Pseudorhodoplanes sinuspersici: one gene and its partner. The protein of the gene in region 2 interacts with the protein of the main gene of each other region in a pairwise test. Links are inferred from orthologs where the notes say so. Each region holds a gene or a part of one and is shown on either strand. Other genes may lie near its edges.

Evidence for each region.
Region 1: the proteins of CAK95_RS07745 (region 2) and def interact in binary tests that used the Escherichia coli proteins (3 or more experiments, as listed by UniProt). The link is inferred for Pseudorhodoplanes sinuspersici from one-to-one orthologs.

Annotation. Positions count from the first base shown.
Region 1 is NZ_CP021112.1:566,848-574,261, forward strand. What follows is about bases 2,103-5,055. They hold def (peptide deformylase), read right to left. Parts: upstream 3,861-5,055; coding sequence 3,345-3,860; downstream 2,103-3,344. Other genes in these bases: CAK95_RS02835 (pyridoxamine 5'-phosphate oxidase family protein), read left to right, coding at 2,103-2,382; fmt (methionyl-tRNA formyltransferase), read right to left, coding at 2,413-3,345; CAK95_RS02850 (DNA recombination protein RmuC), read left to right, coding at 4,032-5,055. Also shown: CAK95_RS02820 (MarR family winged helix-turn-helix transcriptional regulator), read right to left, coding at 1-418; tRNA pseudouridine(38-40) synthase TruA, read right to left, coding at 453-1,190; CAK95_RS02830 (GNAT family N-acetyltransferase), read right to left, coding at 1,194-1,694; more of CAK95_RS02835, read left to right, coding at 1,834-2,102; more of CAK95_RS02850, read left to right, coding at 5,056-5,252; CAK95_RS02855 (AmpG family muropeptide MFS transporter), read left to right, coding at 5,491-6,831; CAK95_RS02860 (DUF1622 domain-containing protein), read left to right, coding at 6,870-7,232. UniProt on the Escherichia coli protein: Removes the formyl group from the N-terminal Met of newly synthesized proteins. Requires at least a dipeptide for an efficient rate of reaction. N-terminal L-methionine is a prerequisite for activity but the enzyme has broad specificity at other positions.
Region 2 is NZ_CP021112.1:1,559,769-1,567,183, forward strand. The notes cover bases 1,652-4,605. They hold CAK95_RS07745 (aspartate-semialdehyde dehydrogenase), read right to left. Parts: upstream 3,669-4,605; coding sequence 2,634-3,668; downstream 1,652-2,633. Other genes in these bases: CAK95_RS07735 (DUF429 domain-containing protein), read left to right, coding at 1,652-1,841; CAK95_RS07740 (carbonic anhydrase), read left to right, coding at 1,909-2,580; CAK95_RS07750 (hypothetical protein), read left to right, coding at 3,793-4,605. Outside these bases: CAK95_RS07730 (HpcH/HpaI aldolase/citrate lyase family protein), read right to left, coding at 1-848; more of CAK95_RS07735, read left to right, coding at 1,104-1,651; more of CAK95_RS07750, read left to right, coding at 4,606-4,887; CAK95_RS07755 (winged helix-turn-helix transcriptional regulator), read right to left, coding at 4,841-5,599; CAK95_RS07760 (acyl-CoA dehydrogenase family protein), read left to right, coding at 5,751-6,872; CAK95_RS07765 (hypothetical protein), read right to left, coding at 6,942-7,289.

The DNA.
Region 1 (7,414 bases), 990 kb from region 2 along the record:
GGATCGTCCGCAACACGGTCAGTGCGGTCTCGACCTCATCGGCTTTCAGCGTAGCGCCGAGATTCTTTGCCCAGGGAAGCTGGCGCGCCATGGCCGCATCGAAAGCCTTTCGTCCGGCCGGCGTCAGCAGCACCAGTTGTGCGCGTTGATGCCGCGGATTCTCCTCGAAACGCAGCAAGCCTGCCGCCTCGAGATCGTTGGCAATGCGTTGCACGGCCTGCCGCGTCAGCCCCATATCGCGCGCGATCTGCGCCACCGGCAATCGCTCCGGCGCCAGCGCGATCGCACCAAGCACCTGCCAGCGCGCGCTGGTGAGGCCAAGATCGGCAACAAGGTCGTCGCCAGCCGCGAGCAAGCGCCCGTTAGTCCGGAAGATTTCCAGAATGAGGTCGGTCAGTTGCGCTGGGCTCGGCTTCATCACGACAACATATTGTCATTTTGACAACACGCTGTCAATAGTCCACTTTCACCAGATACAGGCCCTCTGCCGGAGCCACTTGTCCGCATTTCGTCCGATCGCGTGCCTGCAGAATGCGGGTGATGTCGTCCGCACTCCATTTGCCTTCGCCGACATGCACTAGCGATCCGACCATCGAGCGCACCTGATTGTGCAGGAACGACCGTGCGGAAACGAGCACGTTCACATTCCAGCCATCGGTTTCGATATCGAGTTGATCCAGCGTCTTCAGCGGCGACTTCGACTGACATTCGGTCGAGCGAAATGTCGTGAAATCATGCTTGCCAATGAGCCGCTTCGCCGCCTCGCGCATCGCCTCGATATCGAGCGGACGACCGACGCGCCATGAGCGGCCGGCATCGAGCGCCAGATCCGGCCGCCGGTTGACGATGCGATAGAGATAATGTCGCGCGTTGGCCGAGAACCGCGCATTGAAATCGTCGCCAACACGTTCAGCGGCAAGGATCGCGATCGGCTGCGGCCGCAGATAGAAATTCAGCGCATCGCGCACCGTCCCGCCATCATGTTCGCTGCGCAGGTCCGCATGCGCGACCTGACCCAGCGCATGCACACCGGCGTCGGTGCGTCCCGCGCCCTGGATCGTGACGCGCTGGCCGTCGAATTGTGCGATCGCGTCTTCGAGTGCGCCCTGAATGGTCGGCGCATCGGCCTGATATTGCCAGCCGCGATAGGGCCGGCCGTCATATTCGATGAGGAATTTGTAGCGTGGCATCCGTCACAAGCCCGCAAAGGCGGCAGCATACCGCACATCGCCGCCGGCCGGCGCGTCGTCCGACAGACGCAGCGCTTGCAGATACGGTCCGTCATAGGGTGTGCGAAAGGCTGAGGCCGCAGCAACATCGAATCCGAAGCGCGAATAATAAGCCGGCTCGCCAAGGACAATGATCAAAGTCTCGCCCATAGCTTTCAGTCGCGCGACCCCTTCGCGAACCATCTTTTGTCCGACACCGTGCTTCTGCTCCCGCGGCAGCACGGCCACAGGCCCGAGCGACACCCCATTTGCATGCTTGTCATTCGCGTCAATTATCAGCCGGGAAAATCCGCAATAACCGACAATCCCGTTCTCACCTTCCGCGACAAGCGAAAGAAGCAGATCCCCATCGGCGCGCAAACGATCAACGAGATCGGCCTCGACGGATACGCCGAAGGCGGCCTTGTTGACCGAACGAATGGCGTCGTGATCGTCCGGCGTTTCGGTTCTTACGAGAATCGTCATGGATCGACCTGGTATTGCCAGCCACGACAAGGACTATCCTTATATTCGATCAGCAAACGATGACGCGGCACGATTGATCTACCTCAAGGGCGAAAGACGCAGACAGACGAAGATGAAGCTATAGTCAAGGAGCGTTCCGATGAAAGCCGCATTCAAGCGCCAGATTATCGCGTTGCTGGATCAGCATCGTATCATGAGCGTGGCAACCAACCGGCCCGACGGATGGCCGCAGGCGACGATCGTCGGCTACGCGAATGACGGCCTGGTCATCTACTGTTTCATCGCCCGCGACAGCCAGAAATTCGCCAATCTCATGCGCGACCCGCGTGTGTCGATCGCGATCGCCAACGACGTCCGCCAGCCGTTGCAGATCAAGGGCCTGTCGATGGCCGCACGCGCCGAATGGGTCGAAGCGCGTGGTGAAATCGATCATGCCTATACCCTGCTGCTGCAGCGTTATCCCGAATACAAGATCATGCCGCAGCCCGACCCGGCGGCCGTTCCGTTGATGCGCTTCACACCGGAGATCGTGTCGATTCTGGATTATTCGAAAGGCTTTGGTCATTCCGATCTCGTCAGCGTGAACGCGAGCGATTTGGAAGATGTCGTCGAAGGCCGGCGGCATCATTGGGCCGGGCATCCCGCCGAGAGTTTCAACAAACGCATGGCCGAACGCAGCCATATGTGAACCGCGTTGTCTTCGCGGCGATAAAGAAAGCTATCGGAGCACGGCGCCGGGCGCGAGCTTGTTGCCGCGCAGGAATTCATCCGCCTTCATTGGCTGCTTGCCGGCGCGTTGCAATTCCAGAATGCGGATGGCGCCGTCGCCGCAGGCGATGGTGAGATTGTCATCGAGCAACGTGCCTGGCGCGCCACTGCCGGAGACGCGTGTCGAGCGCAACACCTTCACCCGCACCGGCGCCTTCTCGCCCGGCAACTCAAACCACGCGCCGGGAAAGGGTGACAGCCCGCGGATGTGGTTGTGCACCTCCTGCGCCGGTTTGCTCCAGTCGATCCGCGTTTCGCCCTTGTTCAGCTTTTCGGCGTAGGTCACGCCCGCGTCCGGTTGCGGCACGACTTGCAGCGTGCCGCGCTCCAGTGCGCCGAGCGCACGATGCATCAGATCGCTGCCGATACTGGCCAGACGATCGTGCAGAGCGCCGGCGGTCATGTCGGCATCGATCGGCATGCGCTCCATCATCGCCATGCCGCCGGTGTCGAGGCCCTCGTCCATCTTCATGACGGTGACGCCGCTCTCCGCATCGCCTGCCATCACCGCGCGGTTGATCGGCGCAGCACCACGCCAGCGCGGCAACAGAGACGCATGCAGATTGAAACAGCCGAGCGGCACCGCCTCGAGAATCGCCGCCGGCAGGATCAGCCCATAGGCGACGACCACCGCAGCATCGGCATCGAAGGCGCGGAACTGCGCCTGCGCCTCTTGCGTCCGCAATGTCTTCGGCGTCAGCACCGGCAGGCCGAAGCGCTTGGCCTCGCGCGCCACCGGCGTATCCTGCAGCTCCATGCCGCGGCCGGCCGGCTTTGGCTCGCGCGTATAGACGGCAACCACCTCATGCCCGGCGCCGACGATCTCCACCAGCGTCGGCACCGCAAAGTCCGGCGTGCCCATGAAGATCAGGCGGAGCGGCATTACTCCGCCGCCTGTTTCGCGATCTTGGTGTATTTCTTGATGACGCGGTCGCGCTTCAGCTTCGAGATATGGTCGATGAACAACACGCCGTTCAGATGGTCGATCTCATGCTGCAGGCAGGTCGCCAGCATGCCGTCGGCGTCGACTTCGTGCAGCTTCCCGTCGAGATCGAGATAGCGGACCTTGATCTTCGCCGGCCGCTCGACCTCCTCGTAATATTCCGGGATCGAGAGGCAGCCTTCCTCGTGCACGTTCATCTCCTCCGACGACCACAGGATCTCCGGATTGATGAAGACGGCCGGCCTCTTCTCTTCTTCCTTGCCGGCAAGGTCCATGGTGACGAGGCGCAGCGGCTCGGCGATCTGGATCGCGGCGAGGCCGATGCCGGGTGCCTCATACATGGTCTCGAACATGTCGTCGGCGAGTTTGCGGATAGCCGCATCCACCTTCTCGACCGGCTTGGAGACCAGACGCAGGCGCTTGTCAGGAATAACGATGATGTCGCGGAGTGCCATGCGCGCGATGTAAGGATTGCGCGGCGCGCGGTCAATTTGGTTTTGCGGCTCTTCCCTCTCTCCCAGAGGTTCCTTCCCGCTCCCCGTAGAGGGCGGGGAAAGGGAAGAAATCCCTGGACAAATGTTCTCTTTTTGTTCTATGGCGCTTCCGAATCGTGCTAAAAGGGCCGGATGGACACCTTCGCCCTGATCCGGGACCGCCTGACCGGCGTCGATCCCCTGCTGGTTGTCGCCATCGTCGCGGCGGCCTTCGCGCTCGTTCTGGCGGCCGTCATCGGCGTCGCGGTGGTGCTGATGGCGCGGCGGCGACGCCGCCTGTTGCAGGCCGCAGAAGCGGAGCGAATCGAAACCGAACAGAACGAAGCGCGGATGCAGAGCGAAGCCCGCATGGCCGAGCTTCGCCGCATGCAGGCGGAAACCTCGGGTCTCGTCCGGGCCATGGGCGACATGCTGGCCAACCGGCAGTCGCAATTCGAGAAATCTTTCTCCGAGCGGCTGGACGCCGTGACCCATCGTGTCGGCCAGTCGGTGCAGCACTCCACACAGCAGACCACCGACAATCTCGCGCGGCTGAACGAACGGCTCGCGGTGATCGATTCGGCGCAGCAAAATATCACGGCCCTCGCCTCGCAGGTCACCTCGCTGCAAAGCGTGCTGTCGAACAAGCAGCAGCGCGGCGCCTTCGGCCAGGGCCGCATGGAGATGATCATCGAGGATGGGCTGCCGAAGGGCACCTACGAATTCCAGTTCACGCTGTCGAACAGCACCCGCCCGGACTGCGTCATCCACTTTCCCGACCAGCGCCCGCTGATCATCGATGCCAAGTTTCCGCTTGAGGCGGTGACCGCGTTCCGTGACTCGAAGTCCGACGACGAACGCAACCTCGCCGGCAAGCTGCTGCGTCAGCATGTGTCGAAACACATTGCCGATATCGCCGGCAAATACCTGCTGCCCGGCGAAACGCAGGATCTGGCGCTGATGTTCGTGCCGTCGGAATCCGTCTATGCCGAGTTGCACGACCAGTTCGACGATTTGATCCAGCGGGCCTTCCGCTCCAAGGTGGTGATCGTGTCGCCCTCGCTGCTGATGCTGGCGATCCAGGTGATCCAGCAGATCCATCGCGACGCCAAGATGCGCGAAGCCGCCGACAAGATTCACGCCGAGGTCGGCAATCTGATGGACGACCTGCGCCGCCTGCGTGACCGCGTCAACAAGCTCGACAACCACTTCGGCCAGGCCAATGAGGATATCCGGCAGATCCTCATCTCCGCCGACAAGATGGAGAAGCGCGGCGCGCGCATCCGCGAAGTGGAATTCGATGGTGACGACGACGATGCCAGCGCCGTGGTGATCCCGGCGCCGATCGGCGCCCGCCGGATCGCGGGGGAATAGGTCGCCACAGAATTGCTGTCATGGCCGGGCTTAAGCCGTCGAGGACGGCGTCGTTGACGCCTATGCCCGCGCATCCACGTCTTTCTTCTCTTCAATATGAATCAAAAGACGTGGATCCAACATCCCTCGGCTTGGCCGAGGGGACGGCCGTAATAAGGCGCAAGTTGTTTAAATCCGGCTTGCGATGACAAGCGCGAGCATGACGGCTAGCATCCACTGTGGCGAATCTGAGTTCCGCATGACGACTCTTGAATCCTCCGCGAAAACCACCTGGTCCGACGCACTTGCGGTTTATCTGAAGCCGCGGGTGTTGATCGTCATCCTGCTCGGCTTTTCGTCGGGGCTTCCGCTCGCCTTGTCCGGCACCACGCTGGCGATCTGGATGACCGAGAGCGGGGTGAACCTGCGCACCATCGGTCTCTATGCGCTGGTCGGCCTGCCCTACACCATCAAGTTTCTCTGGGCGCCGCTGGTCGATGCGCTCGATGTGCCGATCCTGTCGAAGGCGCTCGGGCGGCGGCGCGGCTGGCTGGTCTTCTCGCAATTGCTGCTGGCCGCCGCGATCCTGTTCCTGGCCTTTCAGAATCCGAGTGCCGCGTTGTGGCCGGTCGCGCTGGGCGCGGTGCTGGTGGCCATTGCATCGGCGACGCAGGATATCGTCATCGATGCCTTCCGCGTCGAAAGCCTTGAGACCAGCGAGCAGGCGGCCGGCATGGCCGGCTATGTCGCCGCCTATCGCATCGGCATGCTGGCCTCCGGTGCCGGCGTGCTGGCGCTGGCGGCCTGGCTCGCACATATCGGCGTTACCGCCGATGCCGCGTGGCGGTGGGGCTATATCGCGGCGGCAGCGTTAATGGGTGTTGGCCTGTTCGCAACCCTGATGGCGACCGAACCGTCCGCGCCCATCGACGTTGTCGACAAGTCGCGCGATCCGATCAGCCGCGTGGCCCTGACCGCCTTCGGCGCCTTTCAGGAATTCCTGACGCGCGACATGGCCATCGTCGTGCTGCTGTTCGTCGTGCTGTACAAGTTTTGCGATGCCTTCGCCGGCGTGCTGACCGGGCCGTTCGTCATCGATATCGGTTTCGACAAGGCGACCTACGCGGCGATCGTCAAAGGCGTGGGGCTCGCCGCCGCCTTGGTCGGCGGTTTTGCCGGCGGTGCCGTTGCGCGCGCCTTGCCGCTCTCTACGAGCCTGTGGGTCGGCGGCATTTTGCAGCTTCTCTCCAATCTCACCTTTGCGGCACTGGCGCTGATCGGCCCGAATGTGCCGGCGCTCACCGTGACGATCATCATCGAGAATTTCTGCGGCGCCATCGGCACGGTGATCTTCGTGGCCTATCTCTCCGCTTTGTGCGGCGTGCGCCTGCACACCGCGACGCAGTTTGCGTTGCTGACAGCCCTCGCCGCCGTCGGCCGCACCACGCTGTCGTCCGGTGGCGGCTTCGTCGCCGAAGCGACCGGCTGGTTCATGTTCTTTGTGATTTCTTCTCTGGTTGCGATCCCGAGCCTGATCCTGCTGGCATGGCTGCAGGCCAGGGGGCATTTCAAGACACTGGAGAAGAAGAAGGACGCGTAACCGACCATTGGCACGACAAAGAGAACGGGGCTGTCTCAATGTTCACAGAATGGATTGAAAATGTCGGCGCCGCGCTCGATGGCGCTGGCGTCGCACTGATTACATTCGGTCTCCTGATTGCGACCAGCCGTTATTTCTCCGCGCTTTTTGGAAAAGCGGAGATCGATGCCTTCCGCCGCTTGCGGCAGGATATCGGCCGGGCCATCCTGCTCGGACTGGAAGTGCTGGTCGCCGCGGACATCATTCGCACCGTTGCGGTCACACCGACGCTCACCAGTATCGCCATCCTGGCGGGCATTGTCGCCATCCGAACGGTGCTCAGCCTGAGCCTTCAGGTCGAGGTCGAGGGACGCTTTCCCTGGCAGCCCGAACGCACCAATGACGAAAGCGCCAGCGCCTGAAACGATCGCATCGTCAACGCGTTGAAAAACAAGCGCCGGGTGTCAACCGGCCGCAACAGGGATGATGGACGTGGTGATTTTGCCGGTTTCTAGCCACGGCAGCAACGCATCGGTACGCGTGGCATCTGACCTGTTCCCGGCGCGGCTTGGTTTGCCGATTAGGCTTCAGCACCATTCGTGAA
Region 2 (7,415 bases):
GCCACCGTGCGGCGGGCGATGTCGGCATGCATGCGTTCGACCATGCGGCCGTCGAGCATGATCGCGCCCTTGTCGGCATTCTCCGGCAACTCGAATGCGGCGATGAACTTGCGCGCCTGCGCGATCTCGGTGTCGCTCGGCGAAAAGGTCTCGTTGCACGGCGTAATCTGGTTGGGATGAATCAGCGTCTTGCCGTCCATGCCGAGATCGCGTCCCTGTTGGCATTCTTCGATGAAACCTTGCGCATTGCCGATATCGTTGAACACGCCATCGAGGATCGCAATGCCATAAGCGCGCGCGGCCAGGACGCAGCTTGTGATCCACGGCAGCATCGGCGCGCGGCCCGGAACAAGCCGCGCCGATGTTTCCTTGGCGAGATCGTTGGTGCCGAGCACGAAGCCGGACAATCGCGTTTCGGAATCTTTTGCCGCAGCGGCGATATCGGCGATGTTGATGATGGCGATCGGCGTTTCGATCATCGCCCAGATCCGCGTCTTGTGATCGGTCCCCATATCGAGCAGGCGGCGTCCGACCATTTCAAGCTGCGCGGAATTGTTGATTTTCGGAACCAGGATCGCATCGGGCGCGGCACGCGCGGCCGCCGCCATATCCTCCGCATGCCACGGCGTATCGATACCGTTGACGCGGATGAACACCTCCCGGGCGCCAAAGCCTCCGGCTTTCACCGCCGCGGCAACCTGTTCCCGCGCCTGAACTTTCGCGTCCGGCGCAACCGCATCCTCCAGATCGATAATGATGCCATCGGCCGGCAGGGTGCGCGCCTTCTCGATCGCGCGGGCATTCGAGCCTGGCATGTAAAGAACGGAACGGCGCGGTCGGATGGTCATGATGTCCCCTTTTTGTCGCAAGCCTAGTGGAGTGGATTTGACATTCGCTACCCTGTTAACCGCAGACTCGCAAAGCGAATGTCAAATCCAAAACTCCACTAGCAGCTTGTACTTGCTAGTGGTCCTTTGATTCTAACGTTCGCAACAGTGCCTGCTGAAACGGGGTGCGAACGTTAGAATCGGACCACTAGCGAGACAGCCGCAGTCATGCCAGCGTAAGCCGCAAGCGACAAGCTGTGGAGGACAGCGATTGGAATGAATAACGACGACGTCTGGCTTGTGGGCCTGGATGGCTGCCGCGCGGGATGGGCCGCGGCCTTTGTCCGGCCGGCCGGCGACGAAATCCGCGTCCGCATCATGCCGCGCTTTGCCGACATCATCGAAGCGCCGGAAAGGCCCGCTGTCGTCGCCGTCGATATGCCGATCGGCTTGCCAGAGCGCACCGGCATTGGCGGCCGGGCCGCGGAAAACGCCATCCGGCCACTCTTGGGCGCACGGCAGTCGTCGGTGTTTTCCGTACCCTCACGATCAGCACTGGCGGCAAGCGACTATCGCAAAGCTTGCGGCATCGCCCTCGCCACCTCCGATCCACCGCGCAAGATCTCGAAGCAGCTTTTCATGATCGCACCGAAAATCCGCGAGGTGGATGCCTGCCTGCGAGACGATGCAGCCCTGGCGGCGCGGGTGTTCGAGGTTCACCCCGAAGCCGCCTTCTGGCGATTGAATGGCGAGCGCGCCTTGACCGAGCCGAAGAAGATCAAGGGCACGGTTTACGGGCCCGGACTTCGCCTGCGGCGCGAATTACTGATCATGGCCGGATTGCCGCGCGATATCGTCGAAGCTGCGCCGCCTGAGGGTGCAGCCGCTGACGATCTTCTCGACGCGCTGGCCTGCGCTATGATCGCGCGTCGCCTCCATGCCGGTATCGCACGACCGTTTCCCGATCCACCGCCATGCGATGCCTATGGGTTGCCGATGGCGATCTGGACGTGAATAACGGTAGTCATTCCAGGACCTTCGCGGCGCCCCGGAACAACATAAACTGTGAGAACGGATCGCCATGACTTTCCCTGATCGCCTTCTCGAAGGCTACACCGCCTTTCTCGGCGGCCGGTTGCGTGAGGAGCAGAGCCGCTATCAGGCGCTGGCGGAAACCGGCCAGGCGCCGCAAATCATGGTGGTCGGCTGTTGCGACTCGCGCGTATCGCCCGAAGTTATTTTCGACGCGCGGCCGGGCGAACTCTTCGTCGTGCGCAATGTCGCCAATATCATCCCGCCCTACGAGCCGGATGGTCATGCGCATGGCGTGTCTGCGGCACTGGAATTCGGCATCGCCGCGCTGAAGATCAAACACATCGTTGTGCTCGGCCATGCGCAATGCGGTGGCGTACGCGCGTTCGCCGAGGACGCAGAGCCGCTGTCGCCGGGTGACTTTATCGGCAACTGGATGAAGCTGATGGCACCGGCGATGGACAAGGCCGGGCCGCGCGGATCGCTCTCGCCGGCTGATTATCTGCGCAAGCTGGAACAGGCGAATATCATCAACAGCCTCGACAACCTGATGACGTTTCCACGGCTCGCCAAAATGATCGAGCGCGGCACTGTCATGGTCCATGGCGCGTATTTTGGCGTCGCCACAGGTGCGTTGTCGGTGTGTGACCGTGAGAGCGGGGAGTTCGTGCCGGTGGCTGAGGCCGAGCATGCGAAAGTGCTGGCGGGACCGAGGTTTTAGGGCTGTCATTCCGGGTTCGCGACCTGACGGTCGCGCCCCGGAATGACCAGAAATTACGCCGCCTTCTGTTTTGCCGTGATCAGCTTGCGGTTGATCAGGCTTTCGGCGATCTGGATCGCATTCAGCGCCGCGCCTTTGCGGAGATTGTCCGATACGCACCACAGCGCGAGCCCGTGATCGACGGTCGGATCTTCGCGCACGCGGCTGACATAGGTGGCGTCTTCGCCGGCCGCTTCATACGGCGTGACGTAGCCGCCGTTTTCGCGCTTGTCGACGACCAGCACGCCCGGCGCATTGCGCAGCACCTCATGCGCCTCGTCGACAGTGATCTCGTTTTCGAATTCGATATTCACCGCTTCCGAATGGCTGATGAAAACCGGCACGCGCACGCAGGTCGCGGTCAGCTTGATCTTCGGATCGAGAATCTTCTTGGTCTCGGCCACCATCTTCCACTCTTCCTTGGTGTAGCCGTCGTCCATGAAGACATCGATATGCGGAATGACGTTGAAGGCGATCCGCTTGGTGAATTTCTTGGTCTCGAGTTCGCCGAGCGAATAGACCGCCTTGGTCTGGCGATCGAGTTCGTCCATGCCATCCTTGCCGGCGCCCGACACCGATTGATAGGTCGAGACGACGACGCGCTTGATCTTCGCCTTGTCGTGCAGCGGCTTCAGCACCACGACGAGCTGGGCGGTCGAACAGTTCGGATTGGCGATGATGCCCTTCTTGGTGAAGCCGGCAATCGCATCGGCATTCACTTCCGGCACCACCAGCGGCACGTCCGGGTCCATGCGCCATTGCGACGAATTGTCGATCACCACCGCGCCCTGCGCTGCGATCTTCGGCGACCATTCCTTCGACACGGCACCGCCGGCCGACATCAGGCAGATATCGATGTCGGAAAAGTCGTAATGCTCGAGCGCTTTGGCCTTCAGCGTTTTGTCGCCATAGGAGACTTCCACGCCCTGCGAACGGCGCGAGGCAATGGCAACGACCTCGTCGGCGGGAAACCGCCGCTCGGCCAGGATTTCGAGCATTTCGCGGCCCACATTGCCCGTGGCGCCGACAACCGCGACCTTGTAACCCATCGTTGACTCTCCGGCGGAAAATGGTCCGCGTTTGCGCAATGCGGAAACCGGACGGAGGGGCTTCTAAGCGAGAAAGGCAGCCATGACAACGTCGGCTTGAAAGGCCGTCGAGGGGGGCTGTTTCTTGAGGCAATTTACAGGGACCAGAAGCGTCCCGTCCCGACCTGTTTCCGGCTTTGCAGCGGAACGATCGCCAGTCGATGTCCTCCGGGCCGATTTTCAAAAATGGCAGACGCGATGGCGCCGTGAGCTGACGTTTGGCTGGCTGCGGCTGTCGCTGTTTCTGTCGCAAGGCCAATGGCTTAAGCGCGCCTCGCAGGCCACGATCGGCGGCTTTGACCGGACTGGCCGTGCCATCGAGACCCTAAGCTGGCGCGCCGCGACCTCAGTCATAACCGTCGCCCGAACCACCGATTGGCAAAAACTGGCGCTGACGGCCAGCGAGCCCTTCGTCCTGCCGCCCGAAGGGCGCGCGGTGCTGGTGCGGATCTTCGCCTATCTGGGTGGCATCGCCGTCCTGTCGCTGTTCGCGGCGGAACTTTTCAAGCAGCCCGAAGTCGTGGTCATCCGCGAGCCGGCACCGCGTCCGGCCTGGATCGAGGTCGACAAGCCCTGGCCGGCCTTCGAGATGTCGGTCCCCGGCGTGGCCAACGACATGCATTACGCCATCCAGCGCCACGCCGAACGCGGCGGCCGCAAGGATACGATGTCATTCGGCGCGCTCGGCAAGACAGAGCGCTTTGCCAGCGTCGAAATCTATCGTGCCGGGCATGAGATCGCGACCTTCGGCAAAACCGATGACGAGATCACGCTGCGGGCGTCCGAATACGGGCGTGTCACTGATATGGAAGAGACGATGCCGATCCCGTCGAAATTCGGTTCGTTTCAGGTGTTCGAATTCGCCATCCAGCCATTCAACAGCTATCGCTGCATTGGTTTTGCGAATGCCTTCGATGATCAGCGGGTGCAGATCACCGGTGTAGCGTGCAACATGAACACGATTGTCGATCGCTCGACAATCTCCTGCGCGCTGGATCGCCTGTCGCTGCTCTCGGCGGCGAGCGATCCGGAAATCACACGCCTGTTCGCGCACGCCGAGTTGCGGCGCGACTTCTGCGGCCAGCGTGACGCGTTGGCATACGCGACACCGAAACGCGCAAGCAGCGATATCATCACGAGTTCCGCAAAACCGAAGCTCCGCGGCCGGTTGGAGCGCTAGGCGTGCCCGCGGGCGGCACGATCGGCAGGTCGCGCCCGACGATACGATCCAACTGAAGCCACGACTCCAATCGTTTGCTGATCTCGCGATCGCCTTCGACACGCAACGCCTTGCGGATCGCGTCCCGCCACGTGGCGTAGCCGAGATAGACCGACACCATCGCCGACATCTCGCCCGTCACTGTGACATCGACCGGAAAGCCGGGATCCTTGTAACAGACATCGATGTCCGATGGTTCAAGTACAAGCCAGTGCTTGCGAAGACCGGTGCGGCAACGCGCAACACCCGACAGATCAAAGCGCACAACGACACGGCGCGGCGGCAAGGCCTCACGATCGACGCGGCGGCGCAAAGCCCACATCAAAACGGTAGAATCCCGATCGCCAGGGGTGATTTTGTCGCGCCCGTAAATCAAGCCCCAACGCCCAATCACATCAACGACCTCGCGCAAGGCATCGCCGGCTGTAGTCAGTGCCCAGTCATGTCCCTTCTGATCTTTGCGCGGACGCTTCGCGACGATGCCGTCGTGTTCAAGCTGCCGAAGACGCTCGGCCAGCAACGCGCGTGACATCAGCGGCACACCGCGATGGATGTCATTGAAGCTTCGTTCGCCGCTCATGATCTCGCGCAGAATCAGCGGCGTCCAACGGGTCGCGACGATCTCCGCGCCCTTCGCAACAGGACAGAATTGCCCATAACCGCTTTGCGCCATGGCCCATCAGACCACAAAGACCGGTGCCGCTCCAGTACAGATAATGGACTTGTTGGAAGGCCGCTCGCGTTGCCACATGCGGACAACGAGAAAAGACAAGGGCAATCACACCAGGAGGCTTCCAATGGCGACCGCCATTCACAAACACGAGATGCGGGAATCCGACCCGTTTGAGCGGGTTGCAGACATCCTTCGGGACTTTATCGCTCGGAGCGCGGCGCACGACGCAAACGATGAGTTCGTGTCCGAAAATTTTGTGGATCTAAAGAATGCGCGTTTGATGTCCGCTGCGGTCCCGGTCGAGCTCGGCGGCGACGGGCTCGATCAACAAAATTTGTCCGACCTGCTTCGATCGATGACGCGCGCCTGCACCTCGACCGCGCTGGCTTATTCCATGCACACGCATGTGGTCGCCTTGCTGGCGTGGCGATGGCGCAATCAGAAGGCGCCGGTCGATGCCGTGCTCAAGCGCATCGCCGCCGAACAGATCATGCTGATCTCAAGTGGCGGTTCGGATTGGCTCGAGAGTTCGGGAACGGCAGAACGCGTCGACGGCGGTTTCCTGATCAAAGGAACGAAAGGATTTGCCAGCGGCGTTCTGGCCGGAACGTTGCTGAACACCAGCGCCGTTTACAACGATCCGGAAACGGGCCCGACGGTTCTGCATTTCATGGTTCCGCTTAACGCGAAAGAAGTCACCATCGAAACCAATTGGCGCGCCATGGGGATGCGTGGCACAGGATCGCATCAGGTGCATATCGACGGATTTTTCGTGGCCGACGCCGCGATTGCGCTGAAGCGGCCTCGTGGCAATTGGCATCCGCTCTTCCACATCATCTCTATGATCGCATTCCCGCTGATCTACTCGGTCTATTATGGCGTTGCCGAAGCGATGCGCGACGCAGCGCTCGATCTTGTCAAGCGGCGGCCCCTGACACCACAGTTGATCGATCTCGCCGGCGCACTCGACACCGAGCTTGCCGCCGCGCGCGTTGCGCTTGCGGATATGTTGGTCGCAACCAACGGACAGCCCGGCCCCGACACAACCAATCGCATGTTCCAGGATCGCAGCAATCTCGCGCGTGCTCTGCTTGCGACCGCAGACAAAGCATTAGAACTTGCGCATGGAGGCGGGTATTTGCGCACAAACCCGGTGGAGCGGCTGTTCCGTGATATTCAAGCTGCTCGCTATCATCCGCTGGCGCCCTACGCGCAACGCGACCTGGCTGGCCGCATGGCACTTGGTCTGCCGCTTGATGGGAAGTTATGTTGAATCTCAATCGGCCTCATCCCGAGGAGCGCTGCCAAGCGCGTTCCGAAGGATGAGGCGCAGGATGCTGAGCTACAAAAACGGATTCGGCGAGCCGCGTCCCGGCTTTGATCGCGGCGGGTAATGTTGCTCGAGATAATCGAGAATGATCTTGCGATCGTCGCCTTCAATCGCGTTCATGCCGTGCTTGGTGGTCATCCAGTTCAGCGAATCGTCCCACTGCGCACGCGTGAGGCCTTGTTGCGCCACGATCTTGAAACCATGACAGGCAGTGCAGGCATAGAAGGTTTCTTCGCGCCCGGAACCTGCGGGCAGGTCGTCTGGCGATTCATCGGTTGGCGTGAAGGAACGTTGTTGCTGCGCGTGGGTGAATACTGGGATCAATGAGAGAGCAGCAGCGATGATCACAGCTATCGCCACGTCACGGACAGGCTCCCTCCCCCTAAAAGGGGGAGGGTTGGGGAGGGGGTCAAGTATTTGCATCAATCCAATCGCCCGCTCTTCGCTCGACCCCCACCCGGCGAGCTTTTGCTCGCCGACCTCCCC